DNA from 4 places in the Pseudoalteromonas sp. SG45-5 genome. Region 2 is predicted to be linked to each of the others. Evidence: predicted binding sites of a transcription regulator. Region 2 holds the regulator's gene; each other region holds the start of a gene.
What was found. Region 2 encodes sigma-54, which starts transcription at its own class of promoters, with help from an activator protein. Its sites were predicted from a motif close to GTTGGCACGNNNNTNGNNT; they were not measured.
Positions count from the first base shown of each region.

Region 1 (4,745 bases), on a different contig from region 2:
TAAATCGTTTGCCAAAATATATCGCAGGTCCCCCTAATTGTATTCCCAGCGAGGCAGAAAAAGCACTTAGCAGCCAACCGGTATTTGTTTGATAAAAGTGCCTTCCGTAATGCTTTATATAATGTACTGCGAGTTTACTTTCATTACTGATAATCACCGTGAATGCAAGTAAACGTATAGGAATAAACTCTATAGCAAAGAGAATCATTTTAAGTGGTGCTAAAAAAGGACTGTTGGGAGTTATTTCAGAACGCCATGCATATTGAATCAAAGTTAATAATCGATAGGCGAGCACAGCTATTGGGCCAAGTACTAAAAATATAAATATAACAACAAAGTAATAACGAGCGCTGCGTAATATTAAGCTCTCTATGAGTGCTTTAATAATTCCAGGGGCAGAGAGTTGGCTCACGTCACGGGCCAGTAGCGGTTTTAAAAGTTCGCGAGCAGCAGATTTTTGGTTTTGTTTAGTTAACTTTGCAATGCGAATCGCTTTTTTGTCTACGCTTTTGCTTTCTAGGCAGAGGTATAAAATAAGCCCTGCGAGTAGTTCAGGGTAAAAAGCAAACTCTAATATTAGTACAACAATAATGAGTACAATACTTAAAATAAGCGTGCTAGCTAGCATTGCGGCCAAGTATTGATAATTATCAGGTTCTTTAGGCTTATAAGTGCGCTTTCCAATTGCGCGAAAAATAGCGACTAAGGCTGTACTTGGATGATACCAACTAACTAAAGGAATAAAGCGCTCAGCAAGGAGCGCTATAATAAAGGCAATAAAGTCCAAATGGTTTTGAACAATATTGCTAAGCATTTAAAGCTTAACAGCGGTTAGTTTTTCTAGAAGTGCAACAACCATTTTAGATGAATTGATTGATGCGGTTTCTAGGTATTCTTCAAACGATTGCGGAGATTCTTTGCCAGCAATATCTGACATCGAACGGATAACCACAAACGGGGTGCTTAGTGTAAAACACGTCTGCGCTATTGAAGCGCCTTCCATTTCAACAGCAAGCATTGTAGGAAAGTCATTACGTGCTTTATCAATACGTACAGGATCACACATAAATGTATCACCAGTACAAATTAGACCTACTAATGTTTTAACATCACTAATTTGTGTAATTGTTTGCTGCGCAGCTTCAACCAATTTAGGGTGAGCTGTAAAGCCTGCTGGCATTTGTGGTACTTGGCCAATCTCATAACCAAAAGCAGTTACATCTACATCGTGATGACGTACTTCTGATGAAATTACTACATCGCCAACGCTAAGTGATGGATCAAAACCACCTGCAGAACCCGTATTGATAACACAATCAGGTTTAAAGTTATCGATAAGTAAGGTAGTTGCAATAGTTGAGGCTACTTTTCCAATACCAGATTGAACGAGTGTGACTGTATTACCAGCCAATTCGCCAGTATAAAAAGTGAAACCTGCTTTAGTCAAAATTTGTGGATTTTGCATGGCTTCACGCAAAATTTTAACTTCTGGCTCCATTGCGCCAATAATACCAACGTTCATAGTTTTAAATTCCTGAGTTTGAATAAATTTATTATACGTGAAGTTAGTTATAAAAAACAAAAAAGCGAGCAGTTTTAAACAGCTCGCTTTTTTATGTATTAATGCCAGATTTAAATTTCAGCTAATGCTGTAGAATGAGCTTTAGCTTGCGATGGTGATAGCACCGCTGGTTTGCTTACGCGATTACGAACAGGACGCTGTGTTTGTGAAGAGCCAAGCTTACCAAGCTTAAACATAATGGCATTGCGCACTTCTGAAGGGCGATACCCTGATTTTACTTTCATACGAATATGTGGAATGCCGGCAGCTTCTAATGCCCCATTAACAAACCAATCTCGCTGCGCTTTATGACCGTCTTTATTCGCGTTGTTTACGAGATCAACGGCAGCCACTATGGTCATTTTTTCTTTATCTATTAATACAAAATCAAGCTGTTTGTTTTTTGCCTTAGCAATTGCAGCTCGTTTAGATTTAACAGATAAACCTTCTTTGCAGTCAATTACATCGATTAGCTTAACGCGGCTAACTATTTTGTATTGGTCGCCAACAGCACGTTCAAGTAAATTTAAAAACGCACTTTCTACTTGCGTAAATACACTTTGCTTACGCGTAAAAGGATAAGGGTTTCCGCCATCATCATTAAACTTTGACACAAAGATTGATGCGCCTACCACTAATACTAAAATTGATAATAAAGCGAACTCCATACGGTAACTCCACAACAACAAATTGACACTAATTTTATATAGCAATTTATGTGCCTAAATAGTGCCAGTTAAGAATTTACCGCCGTATCTTTTTTAATATGCAATTGAATTTACGCTTTGTATCCGTTTTCAATTCCTTTCACTGCTATCGCGACGGCATCGTGAGCATGTAATGATTCATAATGATTGATTTGCAACCAATAATCGGCATAGTTGCTTGCTTCAAGACTCGCTTTTATTTTGCGAGCTGCGTCTTCACAAAACATCAGATTTTGACCATTTAAACGAGCAAATTCCTGTTCGTCTTCTCGCTTTACAGCAGCCTGAACAGGTGTTTTGAGCTCATTTTCAAGAGTATTAATTAAGTTTACAACATCAAACTCGTTAATATCATTATTGAGTTTAACCTTTACATTAGCAATTGAACGCTGAGAATGAGGTGTTGCAACAATACCTTGCGTAGTACCAAGCCATTCGTGAACATCTTTTTGACTTAATGTATCTTGATCGAATTTTTCGTTAAATGCATTTTGTATAAGCTGACGCGCGAGAGCTGCCGAGCATGGGCAAGTTGATGAGTAGGTAACATCGACGGTTAACTCATAGCTAATTATATTGTGCTCAATAGTACTGGTTAATGTTAATGGATAGCTCTTCCAGCCGACTTTACCACTCAATAGTGATTTTCGGCGCAGTGGTAATTCAAATTTAAACTCTATTTGCGCTTTGTCACTGAGATTTTCATGGCTACTAATAAAGGTATTGAGTGTGTTAGCTAACGTCTGCGGATTAACTTGTTGCTCGGTTGAAAGTACATCGAGTGCTAAATATAAGCGCGACATATGAATGCCTTTAGCATCTTCTTTATGTAAGTTTACAAATGCGCGGGCTTTCGCATTAACGGTAACGGGAGCAAGGTCGCGCGATTCAAAAATAAATGGCAGCTCAATTTCAGCCATGCCAACCCAGTCTAACTTACCGGTTTGTAAGGCGGGAGCCGTGTCGGCTATGTCGGGCATGTTAGTTTGCATGGTATGTTACTCGTTATTAGCAATGATAAAGCGACGTATTTTACATGAAATAACCACTACCTGAAACGAAGACTTTTAACTGTCGTTATCTTCAAAGGTGAATTTTTTCTATTTTTGTCGCACAACATGAAAATAGCGAATAGAAAAATGCTAAAATCGGCGAAAATAATATGTTTAGTATTTTGTTCTGCTCTATTTATATTTAAGCACACAGCTAAGAGATAAACTTAACTATGACCGATTACTCTTTGAGCCCTTGGGTTCGAATTCTTTCTAGCCTGATAACTCGATTTGGTGAGTTTAAAGCGGCCGTTGCTTGTTATACGCTATTTCTGACAGCGTCGCTTATTTTATCAAGCATGTTTTATTATGTGGCTGTAGGGGAAATTCACCTTGTTGATATTTTAGCCGTCATCTTTTTTACCGCAGTGGTTTCTCCGTTAGTCATCAGTGTATTATTAAATTCAATTCGTCAATTAGATGCTTCGTATGCTTATCTTGATAGTGCGACTAAGCAGGAAAAACTATTAAACCAAACACTCAAAGATAACATTAGTCGATTAAATGTTGAGATCGACGAACGTAAAATGGCGTTTCATGCTAAACACCGTGCAATTGAAGAGCTTCGTAAAGAGATAGCAGAGCGTAAAAAAACGCAGCAAGAGCTTGCGCAGCAAGGTATGTTATTACGCTCAATTGTTGATTCGTCCCCTGATTTATTTTATTACCGTGATAATAATGGCGTATTTGCGGGTTGTAATAAAATGTTTGAAGAGGTGATGGGTAAAACGAGTGCTGAGCTTATTGGTAAAACGGCAGAGCAAACGTTTCCAAGTGAGTTTTTGTCTGAAGTACTAGAAACAGATAAGCAGGTAGAGCAAACCCATCAAGCGATAACAATTGATGTTGGCTACGATGTTGAAGGTGAAAAACGTTGGTTTGAGTTGCGTAAACTTCCTTTCATTAATGACGAAGGTGATTATATTGGCTTACTTGGCTTTGGCCGTGATATTACGAGCCGTAAAGAGGCCGCTCAAGCACTCGAAACCGCCTATAAAGATAAAGGGAAATTTATTGCCACCCTCAGCCACGAATTGCGGACACCGCTAAATGGTATTGTAGGGTTAACGCGTATGCTGCTTGATACAGATCTAGATAAACAACAGCGTAGCTGGAGTAATACAATTTTTTCGAGCGCTGAAACGCTAGGTAATATTTTTAACGATATTATAGATTTAGACAAAATAGACCGAGAGCAGCTTGATATAGCAACTAATCCTATTAATGTCTCTGACTTTATAAACGATGTTGTTAATTTTGCGGGACTTATAGCTGAGCAAAAAGATCTTGAATTTAATATTGAGCGCAGCGGTATGCTTGATATATATGCATTGCTCGATCCTACTCGTTTGCGTCAAGTCGTTTGGAATCTAATAAATAATGCAGTTAAGTTTACTCAAAGCGGTGAAGTTAAACTTGAATGTG
Region 1 is NZ_JACJEM010000046.1:11,674-16,418, reverse strand. It holds gene H5119_RS14735 (regulatory signaling modulator protein AmpE) at 1-814, opposite strand, end outside; gene mtnN (5'-methylthioadenosine/S-adenosylhomocysteine nucleosidase) at 815-1,522, opposite strand; gene H5119_RS14725 (DUF2726 domain-containing protein) at 1,633-2,229, opposite strand; gene folE2 (GTP cyclohydrolase FolE2) at 2,340-3,260, opposite strand; gene arcB (aerobic respiration two-component sensor histidine kinase ArcB) at 3,494-4,745, shown strand, end outside.
Region 1: the regulator sigma-54 is predicted to act here: its motif matches at 2,269-2,287, upstream of H5119_RS14725 (DUF2726 domain-containing protein).

Region 2 (4,745 bases):
GTACAAAAGTTTGAATTTGCCATGTGAACTTTTGCACTATGCTATGACTCGCTAAATAATCTTTAACAGGTTGATCTAAGCCATTTAACGGTTTTAACTCAGGCTCCCAGTGAGGGTTTGGCAAGAAGCGTGCATCAAATACATAATCTGCTTCTTTAGGGATGCCGTGTTTAAAACCAAACGATTCAAACGTGACAATAAGCTGCTTGTCTTTTTTTCCTAATATTTTTTCACGAATAGATTCAGCAAGTTGATGGACACTTAAGTCACTTGTGTCAATCATATAATCGGCTCGAGTGGTTAGCACATCAAGTAATTCTTTTTCTTTTTTGATTGCCAAATCAAGCGGCAGTGAGTCAACCGATAGGGGATGTAAGCGGCGTGTTTCAGAGAAACGTTTTATCAGTGTTTGATCTTCGCTGTCTAAATAAAATAAGGTAGGCTTTGCAAAACCGGGTAAGTATTCAAGAATATCATTAAACTGTTCTTGTTCCTTAGGAAGGTTTCGTACATCAATGCTCACTGCGATTTTATCGTAGTTATCAGAAACGCTGCGTACCAAAGAAGGTAACAGATTTAACGGAATGTTATCTACGCAATAATAACCTAAGTCTTCAACAACGCGTAAAGCAACCGACTTTCCAGAACCCGATCGGCCACTTATGATAATTAACTCCATTTATCACCCTTTATATTAATCACGATTGCTTAACAATAACTTGATACAGTTCGGTATCCGTTTTTGCACTGCGCAATTGCTTACAAAATTCTTTGTCGTTAAGTTTATCAGCAATGGTTGCCAGAGTCTTTAAGTGCTGCTGGTTATCACCATCTGGTACGATGAGTGCAACAAAAATATCAACGGGACGATTATCAATTGCATCAAAGCTAATAGGTGTTTCACTAACGAGTACTAAGGCTAAGGGCTCTTGTGCACCGCTCATGCGCCCGTGAGGGATCGCTATGCCTCTACCTATACCAGTACTGCCTAGCTTTTCTCTACTTAGTAAAGCGCTAAGAATATCTTGTTGAGAAAGGTACGGAAGCTTATCGTGAGCAAGTTCGCTGATAAGCTCTAAAATTCTTTTTTTGCTATTAAAAAGGACCGCAGCTTTGCTGCAGTCCTGGCATATAAGTGAGCTTAATTTCATCATATTAGTGTCGAGCAAGCTTCTCTTTGTGTTTAATTACTTGGCGATCGAGCTTATCAATCAGCGAATCGATGGCAGCGTACATGTCTTGATGCTCAGTTGAGGCAAATAACTCAGCACCACTTACATGTATTGTTGCTTCTGCTTTTTGGCTTAGTTTTTCTACATCAAGAATGACATGAACATTATTAATATGATCAGAGTGTCTTTCTAGCTTCGCAAATTTGGTATTTATATAGTCTCTTAGTGAATCAGTTAATTCTACGTGACGACCAGTTAAGTTTAGTTGCATAAGCATTACCCTCTTTGTTTGCGTCTTAAATCAGACTTTTTCGCTGATTTGACGGTGGAATAGCCAGAGATTCGCGATATTTTGCGATTGTACGTCTCGCTACTTTAATTCCTTGCTCAGCCAATATATCCGCTATTTTGCTATCACTCAATGGTTTTGCTGAGTTTTCTGCAGCGATTAATTTTCTGATAAGTGCACGTATTGCTGTAGATGAGCATTCACCGCCATTTTCGGTACTTACATGACTTGAGAAAAAGTATTTAAGCTCAAATATCCCCCGAGGTGTATGCATATACTTTTGAGTGGTTACACGCGAAATAGTTGATTCGTGCATTTCCACCATTTCAGCAACATCATTTAAAACCATAGGTTTCATGGCCTCAGGACCATGTTCAAAAAAGCCTTGCTGCTGCTTAACAATACAGTTAGTTACTTTTAATAATGTATCGTTTCTGCTTTCTAAGCTTTTAATAAACCATTTAGCTTCTTGTAAATGCGAGCGTATAAACTGGCTATCACCGCTTGATTTAACAGTGCGAGACATCGCAGCATATTGGCTGTTTACGCGAATTTTTGGCATGCTATCTGGATTTAGTTCAACAACCCAGCGGCCTTTAATTTTTTTCACTGACACATCAGGAATTACATACTCAGACTCTTCCCTAACAATCGTATCTGCAGGCTTTGGGTTTAGCGTATGAATAAGTGTCATTACTTCTTTAAGCTCTTCCTCTTTGAGCTTCGTTTTTTTCATTAATGTACGATAGTCGCGAGCTGCTAATAAGTCTATGTGCTCGGTTAAAATCATTTTTGTTTCATTAATATAGGGTGTTTCTTTATCAAACTGATTAAGTTGAATGCACAAACACTCTTGTAAACTACGCGCTGCTATACCGACCGGATCAAATAATTGAATGCGTTTTAAAACAGCTTCTATTTCATCAAGTTCAACTTCATTATCATCTTCGTTTTCTTGGTTGAAGCTTTCGAGAATCTCTTCACAACTTAGTGTTAAAATGCCTGAATCATCTACGGCTTCCACAATAGCAATCGCAATCGCTTCATCAGTAGGGCTAAATGGCGTTAGTTGAAGTTGCCACATTAAATACTCGTGGAGCGTTTCCGTTGATGCACCTTGGTATATAGACTCGTCTTCAGGCATTGGACCTGATGAAGAGGCTGGAGCTGCACTCATGTACTCGTCCCAGCTAACATCCATCGCCATGTCGTCACTTACCGTATCTTTAGCAAGTGCTTCGCCGCTGTCTTGTTCGTATTCGCTTGGAGCATCGTCGGCAGATGCGCTAACAGTTATATCATCGGTGTCTGCTTTTTGTTCATTTTTACCTGCAGCGTCTTCAGAATAGTCTTGTTCCTCAACCTCTAAAAGTGGGTTGCTGTCGAGCGCTTCTTGTATTTCTTGCTGGAGATCCAATGTACTGAGTTGCAACAAACGAATAGCTTGTTGCAATTGTGGAGTCATTGTAAGTTGCTGGCCCATGCGCAGCTGTAGTGATTGCCTCATGTATCTCTAACAATCCTTTTATGTTGTTATAATTAATACTAGCAGATGCTTAAAGACATGGCGTAAATGTTACAGCCTAAATTGCTCGCCTAAGTAAACATCGCGTACTGTTTTGTCATTTAATACGTGTTCTGGAGTACCTGATGCAATCAGCTCCCCATGAGAAACAATGTAGGCTTTTTCGCAAACATCAAGGGTTTCTCTTACGTTATGATCGGTAATTAACACACCAATCCCACGATTTTTGAGATGTTCTATGATTTTTTTTATATCAAGTACAGAGATTGGGTCAACGCCCGCAAACGGTTCATCTAATAATATAAACTTGGGATTAGCCGCTAATGCACGGGCTATCTCTACGCGGCGACGTTCACCACCCGATAACGCCATACCTTGGCTGTCACGGATATGTTGAATATTAAATTCGTCTAATAAATTATTTAGCGTATCTTCTCTTTGCTGCTTCTTAAGTTCTTTACGTGTTTCTAAAATTGCCATTAAGTTTTGATAAACAGTTAGCTTTCTAAAAATTGAAGACTCTTGTGGTAAGTAGCCTATGCCTAATCTAGCACGACTGTGCATAGGTAAAAGAGTAATATCGTTATCGTCGATAGATATTTTTCCTTTATCGCTAGGTACTAAGCCCACAATCATATAAAACGTGGTGGTTTTACCAGCGCCGTTTGGGCCAAGTAAGCCAACAATACTGCCAGCTTTAACTTCAAGGCCGACGTTTTTTACAACTTCTCGGCCTTTATAGCTTTTGGCTAATAGTTCTGCTTTTAATGTGCTCATGGTTGGCCTTTATCGCTTGTTTTACTTTTTTTAGCTTCAATAGGCACTAAAATTGTGTGAACGCGATCCGTTGAATTTTCATCTTTTTCAGCGCTAATTAATTGCTGTTCTATGTCGTAAGTAATACTTTTTGCATTTATTTTTTGCCCAGCTTGCGATACTTGCGCATTACCAACAAGCGTTAAAAAACGCTTAGATACATCGTAACGCACTTCATCAGCACTGGCGCTCATAGTCGTGCCGTCGGGTTGTTTTTCTTCAAAATGTGCCGGACTGCCTGTGGCAATTAATAGCTGCTTATTATCACCGAGCTCTTCGCGTTTGTGTACTTCTAAGCGGTCGGCGGTAATGCGGCGATTTCCGTGAATAATTTCTACATTTTTCTCGAAAATACCCACATTGGCTTTTAATTGACCTTCTTGTTTATCGGCACTTATTGAGATTTGGTTGGCAGCCGGTTGAGTCGACTGCTCTGCTGCATTACTGTTAAATGCTAATAAAAACGTTGGGATAATAAGTATTTTTGAAAATTTATTGGTCATAATATATGGTTCGCGTATGGTTAATAAGTTTTATCACTTCGGTTTTAAGATCGGCTTCAAGGCCTTTACCAGTGATCTTTAAATTAGGTCCAGTTACAACTACAGGTTGCTCTGAGCGCATTGTCAGTAGCTTTATATCTACTTGAATATTATCGGCATTGATTTTTTCTATCATTGCTTTATCTGTTAGATTTTTAGCGACAACATTACCTTCTAAAACTAATTGTTTGCCTTCGTACAGGGTTGCTTCATCAGCATTTATGCGCCAAGCCTGTTTTTCGTTATATAAAGTAAAAATAGGTTTTTCAAAAAAGGTAAAACCTAATTGTTGATATAACTCCATTTTGGCAGCTGTCACTTTGTGACTTATTTTGCCCTGCTCATCATACGCAGTTTGTTTTAGTTCTATTGCAGTATAATCAGGCTCAGCTATAACCTCA
Region 2 is NZ_JACJEM010000050.1:27,579-32,323, reverse strand. It holds gene rapZ (RNase adapter RapZ) at 1-679, opposite strand, end outside; gene ptsN (PTS IIA-like nitrogen regulatory protein PtsN) at 699-1,151, opposite strand; gene hpf (ribosome hibernation promoting factor) at 1,156-1,443, opposite strand; gene H5119_RS15555 (RNA polymerase factor sigma-54) at 1,469-2,968, opposite strand; gene lptB (LPS export ABC transporter ATP-binding protein) at 3,038-3,763, opposite strand; gene lptA (lipopolysaccharide transport periplasmic protein LptA) at 3,760-4,305, opposite strand; gene lptC (LPS export ABC transporter periplasmic protein LptC) at 4,295-4,745, opposite strand, start outside.

Region 3 (4,745 bases), on a different contig from region 2:
ATACTATATCGTTTTTGCCAACATCCAATGCTAAACACGCAATATGCAACGCAGAGGTTGCACTATTTGTCGCACAAGCAAAGTCGACATTACAATAGTTTGTAATTGCCGATTCAAACATTGGCACTTTTGGCCCTTGGGTCAGCCAATCTGATTCCAATACACCAACGACAGCATCTATATCAGCTTGTGATATAGATTGTTTACCATAAGGGATCATGTTTACCTGCTGTTTAAAGGAGTGCTTGTGTATTAAACATTTTTATATCATCAATGCTCATATAATGATGATTATTTAATGAATTATACTCAAAGCCTTGAGGAACTTTATGTCCTTTTTCACCAATAGCATTTACAGTAAAGTCATTACTTCGGCTACTAAATTTAATACCCGGTGCTATAAGGTAATGATCATGATATTCATAGGTTTCAAAGCACAAATCGGCAGGGCACATAACTTCATGAAGCTTTTCTCCAGGTCGTATCCCTATGTCTTTTATAGGTAAGTCTGGTGCCATGGCTTTTGCTAGATCTATTATTCGGATTGAAGGTATTTTAGGAACAAAGATCTCACCGCCTAACATGCGCTCAAAATTGGTTAAAACAAAATCGACACCTTGCTGCAAGTTAATCCAAAAACGTGTCATTTCTAGGTGAGTAATCGGAATGTGATCACGACCCTCATCAATAAATTTTTGAAAAATAGGCACTACAGAGCCCCTCGAACACACAACATTACCGTAGCGCACGACAGAAAATGTAGTTCTATGACCGCCTGCGATATTATTTGCTGCAATAAATAATTTATCTGATGCTAATTTTGTGGCACCGTATAAATTAATAGGATTTGCAGCTTTGTCGGTAGATAGCGCGATGACTTTTTCAACATTGTTATCAAGTGCTGCATCAATTACATTTTCAGCCCCATTAATGTTGGTTTTTATGCATTCCATTGGGTTGTATTCTGCGGCAGGGACTTGCTTTAGTGCTGCTGCATGAATTACATAATCCACACCACGCATTGCTCTTTGTAAGCGAGCTTTATCTCTAACATCGCCGATAAAATATCGCATACAAGGTTGATCAAACTCTTGCTGCATTTCAAATTGTTTTAGTTCATCACGCGAGAATATTATGATTTTTTTTGGCTGATAACGCTCAAGTAACGTTTTAACGTACTTTTTACCGAATGAACCTGTGCCACCCGTTATGAAGACAACTTTTCCGTTAAACATTTTGTATATCTCCGTTGGATGCTTAGTTAATAGTTAGTAATACTCTAAATTAAGAGTTGGCTTTGTATTGATTGACCGCGTTATTGCTTTTTTGCTTACTTATTATTTTTTCTGCAACTTGTTGTTTAGCATATTCTATTTTAGCAGATAGTTTTCCAATTAGATCAATTATTAATTCAAGCTCTGCGGCGGAATAAAAGTTTTCATCTTTTGCGATAGATTCTTTCAAATGGCTATCTAAATCATTATGAGCGTGAGTAGCGCTTTCAACTTGCAGCACTTCGTCATCTGATAATAGTTCTATAAGTTTTAAACATAGTTCACGGGTGTGACAATCGTTTATTGATAGCTCAGTAATTGACTTTCCTAACATGGTTAATCCTAAGATCTATGCTCTAGAGGAATTGCTTCCCAACCTGATTTAATCTCTTTGATCAGCACGATAACTTCATCAAGCTTATCTATGTTATTTTCCATATTGGCCATCAAAAGCGTGCGCTGGCAATAGTCGTACAAAGAGTCTAAGTTTGTAGATACTGCATTATCACCTTCAAAATTCAGGACTTGCTGTAATGCCCCAAGCAATGTAATACAGTCTGAAATAGCAATTCCTTTCTTATCAAACTCTTTACGCTGGATGAAGCCTTTTGCTGCTGAAAGTTTACCAACAATATTTGCAAACACTAATTTGACTTGGTCGTAAGGCGTCATTTCTTTAACGCTACTTACAGTGACTTGACGGTATTTGTTTATCGACGCGTGTGCCATATAGGTAATTCCTAGAAATTTAATTACAATACTTAAACTTTAAGCAAGTTTAGTTCCAAAATGAACATAACGTTTACTTATCGGCAAATAAGTTTGTTTCTTTAAAAAATATGCATGCCATATTTCAAATATTTTACTCTTATTGATATAAAACTACTATTGCAAGTTATTTGCGTGTGTTGGGTCGTTAGGTATATTTACACTCTTAATGTAAATTAGCATTTTTTAGTACTTTAATGTGCATGCCTAGATTGTAAAGAGTTATTAATTAGTTATTAAGTACTGCTTTTTTGATTTATATGTCTGTTTTTTGGCGTTAATGTCAAAAAATTGCCGCTAGTGCTTGCATCCAAAATTTACTGGCTTACAATTTCATTAATAAATAAATTAGTGAAATTATGGCTCGCTATATATGATCTTGATTTTAGATAATAATAACAACCGCTCGATAGGGTTAAATGCATCACTTACTTTTATTGGTGAAGCAGTTCAACTTTTAGACGAAGCAAATTTTGAGCAAGAATGTGCGAAGTATCAACAAAAAGAATGCATTGTAATTTTAGGTGCCTTGCAATCACTCGATCATGAAAGCTTAATTAAGTGTTATCCAACACTGCCATTTTTGCTAATAGGCGAAACGCTAAAACCATTACTTAGTATCGCTAATGTAGTCGGACTTATTTGTGAGCCATTTAGTCATGAAGTAACAACGCAGTTGCTTCACGATTGTCAGCAATATCAGCGAATGCTTCCCAGTGACCATAAACACTCTAAACCGCATAAAACTTTTGATGGCCTTGTGGGTGAAACCGATGCAGTTAAGGATGTACGCTTTTTAATTGAGCAAGTTGCAAAAACTGACGCAAATGTTTTAATTTTAGGCGAATCGGGAACTGGCAAAGAAGTTGTTGCACGCAATGTACATTTGCTATCAAAAAGAAGCGCTGGGCCGTTTGTGCCAGTCAATTGTGGTGCGATCCCAGCTGAACTTTTAGAAAGTGAATTGTTTGGCCATGAAAAGGGCGCATTTACAGGGGCTATTTCGGCGCGTAAAGGCCGATTTGAACTAGCACAAGGTGGCACGCTATTTTTAGATGAAATAGGCGATATGCCATTGCAAATGCAAGTAAAGTTATTGCGTGTTTTACAAGAGCGCAGCTATGAACGTGTTGGTGGTACTAAGGCGATTCAGGCAGATGTACGTGTAATTGCTGCAACGCATCGTAACCTAGAAAATATGATTGAAGAAGGTAGTTTTCGTGAAGATTTATACTATCGCTTAAATGTATTTCCTATCGAAAATCCATCGCTTAGTGAGCGCGCTGATGATATTCCATTGCTGCTAAAAGAGTTAATGCGCCGTGTTAATGATCAAACAGGATCTACGGCTAAATTTACCGAGCGTGCAGTTGATAGTCTAAAAGAGCATGCGTGGCCTGGGAATATTCGTGAACTCGCTAATTTAGTTGAGCGCATGGTGATTATGTTCCCTGAAAAGGTAGTTGATATTCCTGATTTACCTAATAAATATCGTTATATTGAGGTTGAAGCATACGAGCCAGAATACCCAGAAGAGTTAATGGAAAAAGATGCGTTTAACGATATATTTAGTACTGGTTTTAGTGATTATGACGAAGAGCCTGAGCCTGAATTCAACCAATCTGGAGGTGGTTTACTACCCGGTGACGGGATCGAACTTAAAGAGTATTTAGCTGAGCTTGAAATTAGCTTAATTACCCAAGCACTAGAGCGTTTTGATTACGTCGTTGCTCGTGCTGCTGAAATATTAGGTGTACGCAGAACAACCTTAGTTGAAAAAATGAAAAAGTATAACCTATCGAGAGACTAGGGCGTGTTGACCTTTGTGGATTGAAATTTGTTCAATCTAGGGCGATTTAATCGCGGCTATTTTCTCATCGAAAATAACCGCATAAAATCAATATCTTCTTTTCTAAAAGCACATTACTTGGTAATCCCCAAAGAGTCGTTGCTTCTAATGCTTCATTAAATTTTTAGATTACTTAACCTGAACTCTGGATAATAAATCTATCTCGAGCAGCTATTTTAAGCGCTAACTGCGTTGAATTTACTTGCAATAGGCCAGCTATTGGCGCGTAAATTCGCCTTGTTTTCACAGAAAATCTCTGGCTAGAGAAAATAAATTTAAATATAACAATAATTCAATGCGTTAGTAAATCTCTTAACCAGATCTCAGGTTACTTAACGAATATTTCTTTGAACATATTAACTACTTTTGAAACGGTTTCAGGTTTTACATGTCGTGTATCAGAGTTCCAGGCATCTTCAGTGCATTCGGTCACCAACTCATAACTAGGAAGGTAATACATATCCTCATTATTATTGACCAACTCTTCAGCTGCAACTCTTAAAACGGCTTTTGAATGCGTATTTGCTGTAATTATATGATGAGTATCCGCTCTGCCTGTAGCTAAAAAAGGAATCGGCGAAAGACTAATTATCAGTTTAAAATCAGGATTATATTGTTTAATGATATCAAAAAAAGATTGAATATTATTTACGTTTTCTTCGACCGTTAGCGTTCGGTGTTTTACAAACTGATAGGTGTTATTTCTAGGGTTTCTAGACATAACAGTACCATCTGGAAGCTCCCAGCATTCATTTAACCCCAATGTAACGACAAACACTTTACAGCTTAAAAATGAATCTTTAACGGCTTGAATATGCTTATCGTAATCAGCTAGGTAGGCTTCTTTGGTGTTA
Region 3 is NZ_JACJEM010000003.1:85,292-90,036, reverse strand. It holds gene pseC (UDP-4-amino-4,6-dideoxy-N-acetyl-beta-L-altrosamine transaminase) at 1-220, opposite strand, end outside; gene pseB (UDP-N-acetylglucosamine 4,6-dehydratase (inverting)) at 234-1,235, opposite strand; gene H5119_RS01495 (hypothetical protein) at 1,285-1,608, opposite strand; gene fliS (flagellar export chaperone FliS) at 1,617-2,003, opposite strand; gene H5119_RS01485 (sigma-54-dependent Fis family transcriptional regulator) at 2,416-3,852, shown strand; gene H5119_RS01480 (GSCFA domain-containing protein) at 4,220-4,745, opposite strand, start outside.
Region 3: the regulator sigma-54 is predicted to act here: its motif matches at 2,045-2,063, upstream of fliS (flagellar export chaperone FliS).

Region 4 (4,745 bases), on a different contig from region 2:
TGTTGTAGCTCATGCACTGTATTTAGCGCATTACTCAACATATCACCAAATTGTGCAGAAGATGTAGAGTTTACCTGAGTAGGTATTTTATTAAGTTGATCATTACGGCCAGCTTCTAGGGCCATTGATTGCATTTCTTGAAATACAGCGCTATTTTGAATTTTCATAATTTATCTCTGACAATGCAGTTTACTATTACAGTCAATAAAGCATAAAACATGCCAAATAAATTAAAGTTAAAATACAAAGAGTTAGGTGGTATTTGGTGAGTCATAGTTTTGACAACCCTAAATTCAACGGCTTGAATTTAGGGTTTAAGAAAGGTTATGCTGGAAGAGAAATACCTAGATCACGCATTTGCGCTAATTTATACCGTAAAGTACGAGGGCTAATACCCAGCGTCTCTGCCACATCTTTTCGTTTACCTTGGCAGCGTGCAAGTGTTTCTAAAATGATGCGATGCTCTTTATCTTTAAGCTCATCTTTATAACTTCCGGTCTCAGCTGCGAGTAAATCATGCTTTGGCTGATCAGCCGTTATATTTTTTTCATCATCGTTTTGCTTATCATAATAAGCTGAACTTAACGTGCTTTTTTCTTTATTTTCTGTTGAAATCTCTGATGCTTTTTCAGCTTCGAGGACAGATGTAGATGTAGCGTCCATAACAAAATTACTCGGTGCTAAATTTTCAATGAAAATAGCATGTTCGTTTATGGTGTCGCCTGTTCGTAATATAAGAGCACGCTGAATCACGTTATCAAGTTCGCGAACATTACCAGGCCAAGTATGGGCCAGTAGCTTTTCTTCAGCTACTTTATCCAAATAAGCCATCGGCTCTTTGCTTTTAGTTATATGACGTTCAATTAAATGCTTAGCTAATATAACAATATCACCTGGGCGCTGACACAATGGTCTCCACATTAATGGAAAAACATTGAGGCGATAATATAGATCTTCTCTAAATTGATTTTTAGCAACCGCTTCTTTTAAATCGCGGTTACTGGTTGCTAATACTCGCACATCAAGCTGAATTGTTTTACGACCGCCTAAACGCTCAACTTCACGCTCTTGTAACACGCGCAGTAGTTTAGCTTGTAAAGCTAAATCCATTTCGGTAATTTCATCAAGTAAAATCGTACCACCTTGAGCTTGTTCAAATTTTCCTGGACACGCCTGGATTGCACCTGTAAATGCGCCCTTTTCGTAGCCAAACAAAGTGGCTTCAAGCATATTTTCAGGAATAGCTGCACAGTTAATAGCAACAAATGGTTCATTACAGCGATTTGATTTATCGTGAATATAACGTGCTAAAACCTCTTTACCAGACCCGCTTGGTCCAAGCACCATGACACTGGCTTCAGAACGTGCAACTTTACTGGCAAGTTCTAATAGCTGAATACTGGTTGGATCGGCAACAATAGGACCGTCTGTCTCTTTTGGTTTTTCAGGTAAATAGCGACTCACCATGTTCAATAGCACTTCTGGTGCAAATGGTTTTGCCATGTAATCAATAGCCCCTAAGCGCATTGCTTCCACGGCATCATCAATTGTGGCATAAGCTGTCATCATTAAAACAGGTAAGTCTGGATGATTTAATTTTATACTGCGAAGTAAATCTAGGCCGCTCATTGCGCCCATTTGTACATCACTCACCACCAATGAAAATGACTCTTTTTTTAGCAATAACATAGCTTGCTCAGCGCTATTCGCTGCTACGCAGTCAATACCTGACATTTCAAGTGTATCAATTAAGGCTTCTCGTAGCCCTGCATCATCTTCTACAACTAAAATAGTGTTACTCATAATGATTCCTCTAATTTAGATGCTGTACGAATTGGCAAAAGCAAACTAAAGCAAGCCCCACCGTGTGTATTATTATCAACTTCAACACGTCCTTGGTGTGCATGAGCGACAGAACTAACCACCGCTAAACCTAAACCCGTGCCTTGGCTTTTAGTTGTAAAAAATGGTTCAAATATTTTATCGGCTTTCCCTAAATCAATACCAGGGCCGTTATCGCTGACACTAATACGCACAAAGTCATGATCTTTTCTATCCGTTGATGCGCTCAAATGAACCTTGGCACCTGCCCCAATCACTTGAATACTGTTGTGTATTAAATTTTGTATAGCGCTGGCAATTGCTGTTTTATTACCCGTGATCTGTATGTCAGGCTCGGGTAAGCTAACGTCTAGCTCGCTTTCATTTAGCGTAACCATTACATCGGCTCCTACTTTTACTTCACTAAGTAGCTGCTGCATGGATACTTGCTCTACAACATGCTGGTCACCACTTTTAGCGAATAACAACATGTCGTTCACTTGGGTTTCTAAATCTTTTAATCGCGACATCAACTTAGTTTGAAAGGTATCACGAGAGGCTTCTGGTAAGCGCTTTGACCCTAAATTAGCAGCGTAAAGCATGGCCGCAGACAATGGCGTTCGCACTTGATGCGCCAATGATGCCACCATTTTACCTAGCGCACTCAATCGTTGCATATGAGCAACACGCTTTTGTAAACGGCGCGTTTCTGTTAAATCTGTCATTAAAATAAGTTGCCCCGGCTCTGGAGCTAATGCGGTGATGTCGAGCTTAATTAATCGACCATCTTTTAAAGAGACTTCATGACCATCATCTTGATGTGGTCTAAAAGAGCGTTGGATAACATTAAACCACTTTTCGCCTTCAAGCGGCTCACCTAACATATCCATAGCAATTTGATTCGCTTTAGCAATCAACCCTTTGCCATCGAGTACCACGACACCCGCAGGCATGGTATCAACCAAATGTGAAAGCCAACTCGCCTGCTTACGCAGATCACTTAATTCCCCAACATACTCCTCTTGAAGTAAACATGGGTTATACTGATTTGCAGAAATAAACAGTGGTTTTAGCACAGTAGCAAGGGCCATAATCAAATCTCTAATTGATGTCTATATAGAGCTAAATGCACAATTTGTACCAAAGTTTTATTTTATAATTTTCATCGTGTTACACAAAATAATGCGCGACATAAAAATGACGCCTACAAATAAAGAGTGACTAATGACAGAACAAAAGAAGTGCCGATGTCCATGGTTAGATACCACTAAACCTGACTATGTGGCCTATCATGATCAAGAGTGGGGCGTGCCGCTTTATAACGATCAAACACTATTTGAATTTATCACACTTGAATCAGCACAGGCGGGGTTGAGTTGGTATACCATTTTAAAAAAACGTGATGGATATAAAAAAGCATTTGCTAATTTTGATGTAGAAAAAGTAGCTTCATTCACACACGATGACATAGAGCGCTTAATGCTTAACAAAGACATTGTACGAAATCGTTTAAAAATCGCAGCGACTGTTAATAATGCAAAGCGCTTTATTGAGATACAAAAAGAGTTTGCTAGTTTTAGCAATTACCAATGGCAATTTGTAAGCAATAAGCAGCTGGTGAGTCAGTTAAATAATATTGATGATTACCCTGCAATTACAGAGGAATCTACAGCATTTGCTAAAGATTTAAAAAAACGTGGATTTAAATTTTTAGGACCAACAACGGTATACGCTTATATGCAAGCTTGCGGCATGGTTAACGATCACAGTAATGATTGCTTTAGAAAAAATGAAATAATTTCAGAGTATTAGAACCTATTTAGTTGTCCTAAAGTATTTTTATACTATATTAAAATTTAACTCACTAACTTACAGTAACCTCAATAAAAACGCTTCAATGAATTTAATACCAAAGGAAGTGACCCTTTTAAAAGTCAAATTTAGCAATAAAGCTTTGGCTCGCAATATGCATAATGTCTATCATATTAGATAATTAATAGAACAAGGCTAGAATAATGGTACAGATAACTACGGAAGAAGTATTAGAAATAGATGATATACGTTACTGCTTGCTTAAAAGCTCTAATGTTAATACGGCGCATCACTATGAAATAAACCAAGGCTATACCAATTTAAATTATAGGGCTACCAACGCTTTTCGACGCGATATAATCAACACGCCATTAATAAATGCCCATAAACATGTCGTAAAAAATAATGTACCTGAGCTTCTGTGCGATACTTTAATTTCTGAATATAATAAAGATAAAGAAGCACTAAAAGACCCCGCTATATTAAAGTCATTTTTGCCTTACATATTAACGCAAGAAGTAGATGACCATCTAAGATCTTATTTTAAAAGTGAATATTGTGTATTGTGGTGGGCAATGCATAAACTTGAAGATGACATAGAAAAAGATACTTACTTTTCAAAGTGGCATTGTGATGGCGGTCCTAAAAATCACTTAAAACTTATAACCTACTTAAATGGTTATGATGAACACGGCAGTAGCACCGCAGTATTAGACAAAGAATCCACAGATAAACTCAAAGACATTGGCTATATATTTAATAATATAAACAAGAGAAATATAGACATTGCTCCTTTGTGCAAACATTACGACATCAATTTTTCGCCAAGTTTGATTAAACCAAATAAAGGGGACTCAATTATTTTCAATCCCCATCAACTTGCCCATAAAGCAATGCCTGCGAATAAAGGGAAAGCTCGCTATTCTTTAACATTATGTTTTTTACCTAGTGAACTGCACTGGAAGAAAGTAGCCGACGAACACTTTACCCCTGGGACAACTTCTATCGCATTTGATGGGTTCCCTGAATTAACTAAAACATTTATTAAACGCAATGACGATGACTGTATTGATATTGCGTTAGATAATAAAGTTACTAACTTGCGACATTTG
Region 4 is NZ_JACJEM010000003.1:79,885-84,629, forward strand. It holds gene fliE (flagellar hook-basal body complex protein FliE) at 1-167, opposite strand, end outside; gene H5119_RS01465 (sigma-54 dependent transcriptional regulator) at 325-1,803, opposite strand; gene H5119_RS01470 (PAS domain-containing sensor histidine kinase) at 1,800-2,912, opposite strand; gene H5119_RS01475 (DNA-3-methyladenine glycosylase I) at 3,046-3,633, shown strand; gene H5119_RS01480 (GSCFA domain-containing protein) at 3,837-4,745, shown strand, end outside.
Region 4: the regulator sigma-54 is predicted to act here: its motif matches at 2,948-2,966, upstream of H5119_RS01470 (PAS domain-containing sensor histidine kinase).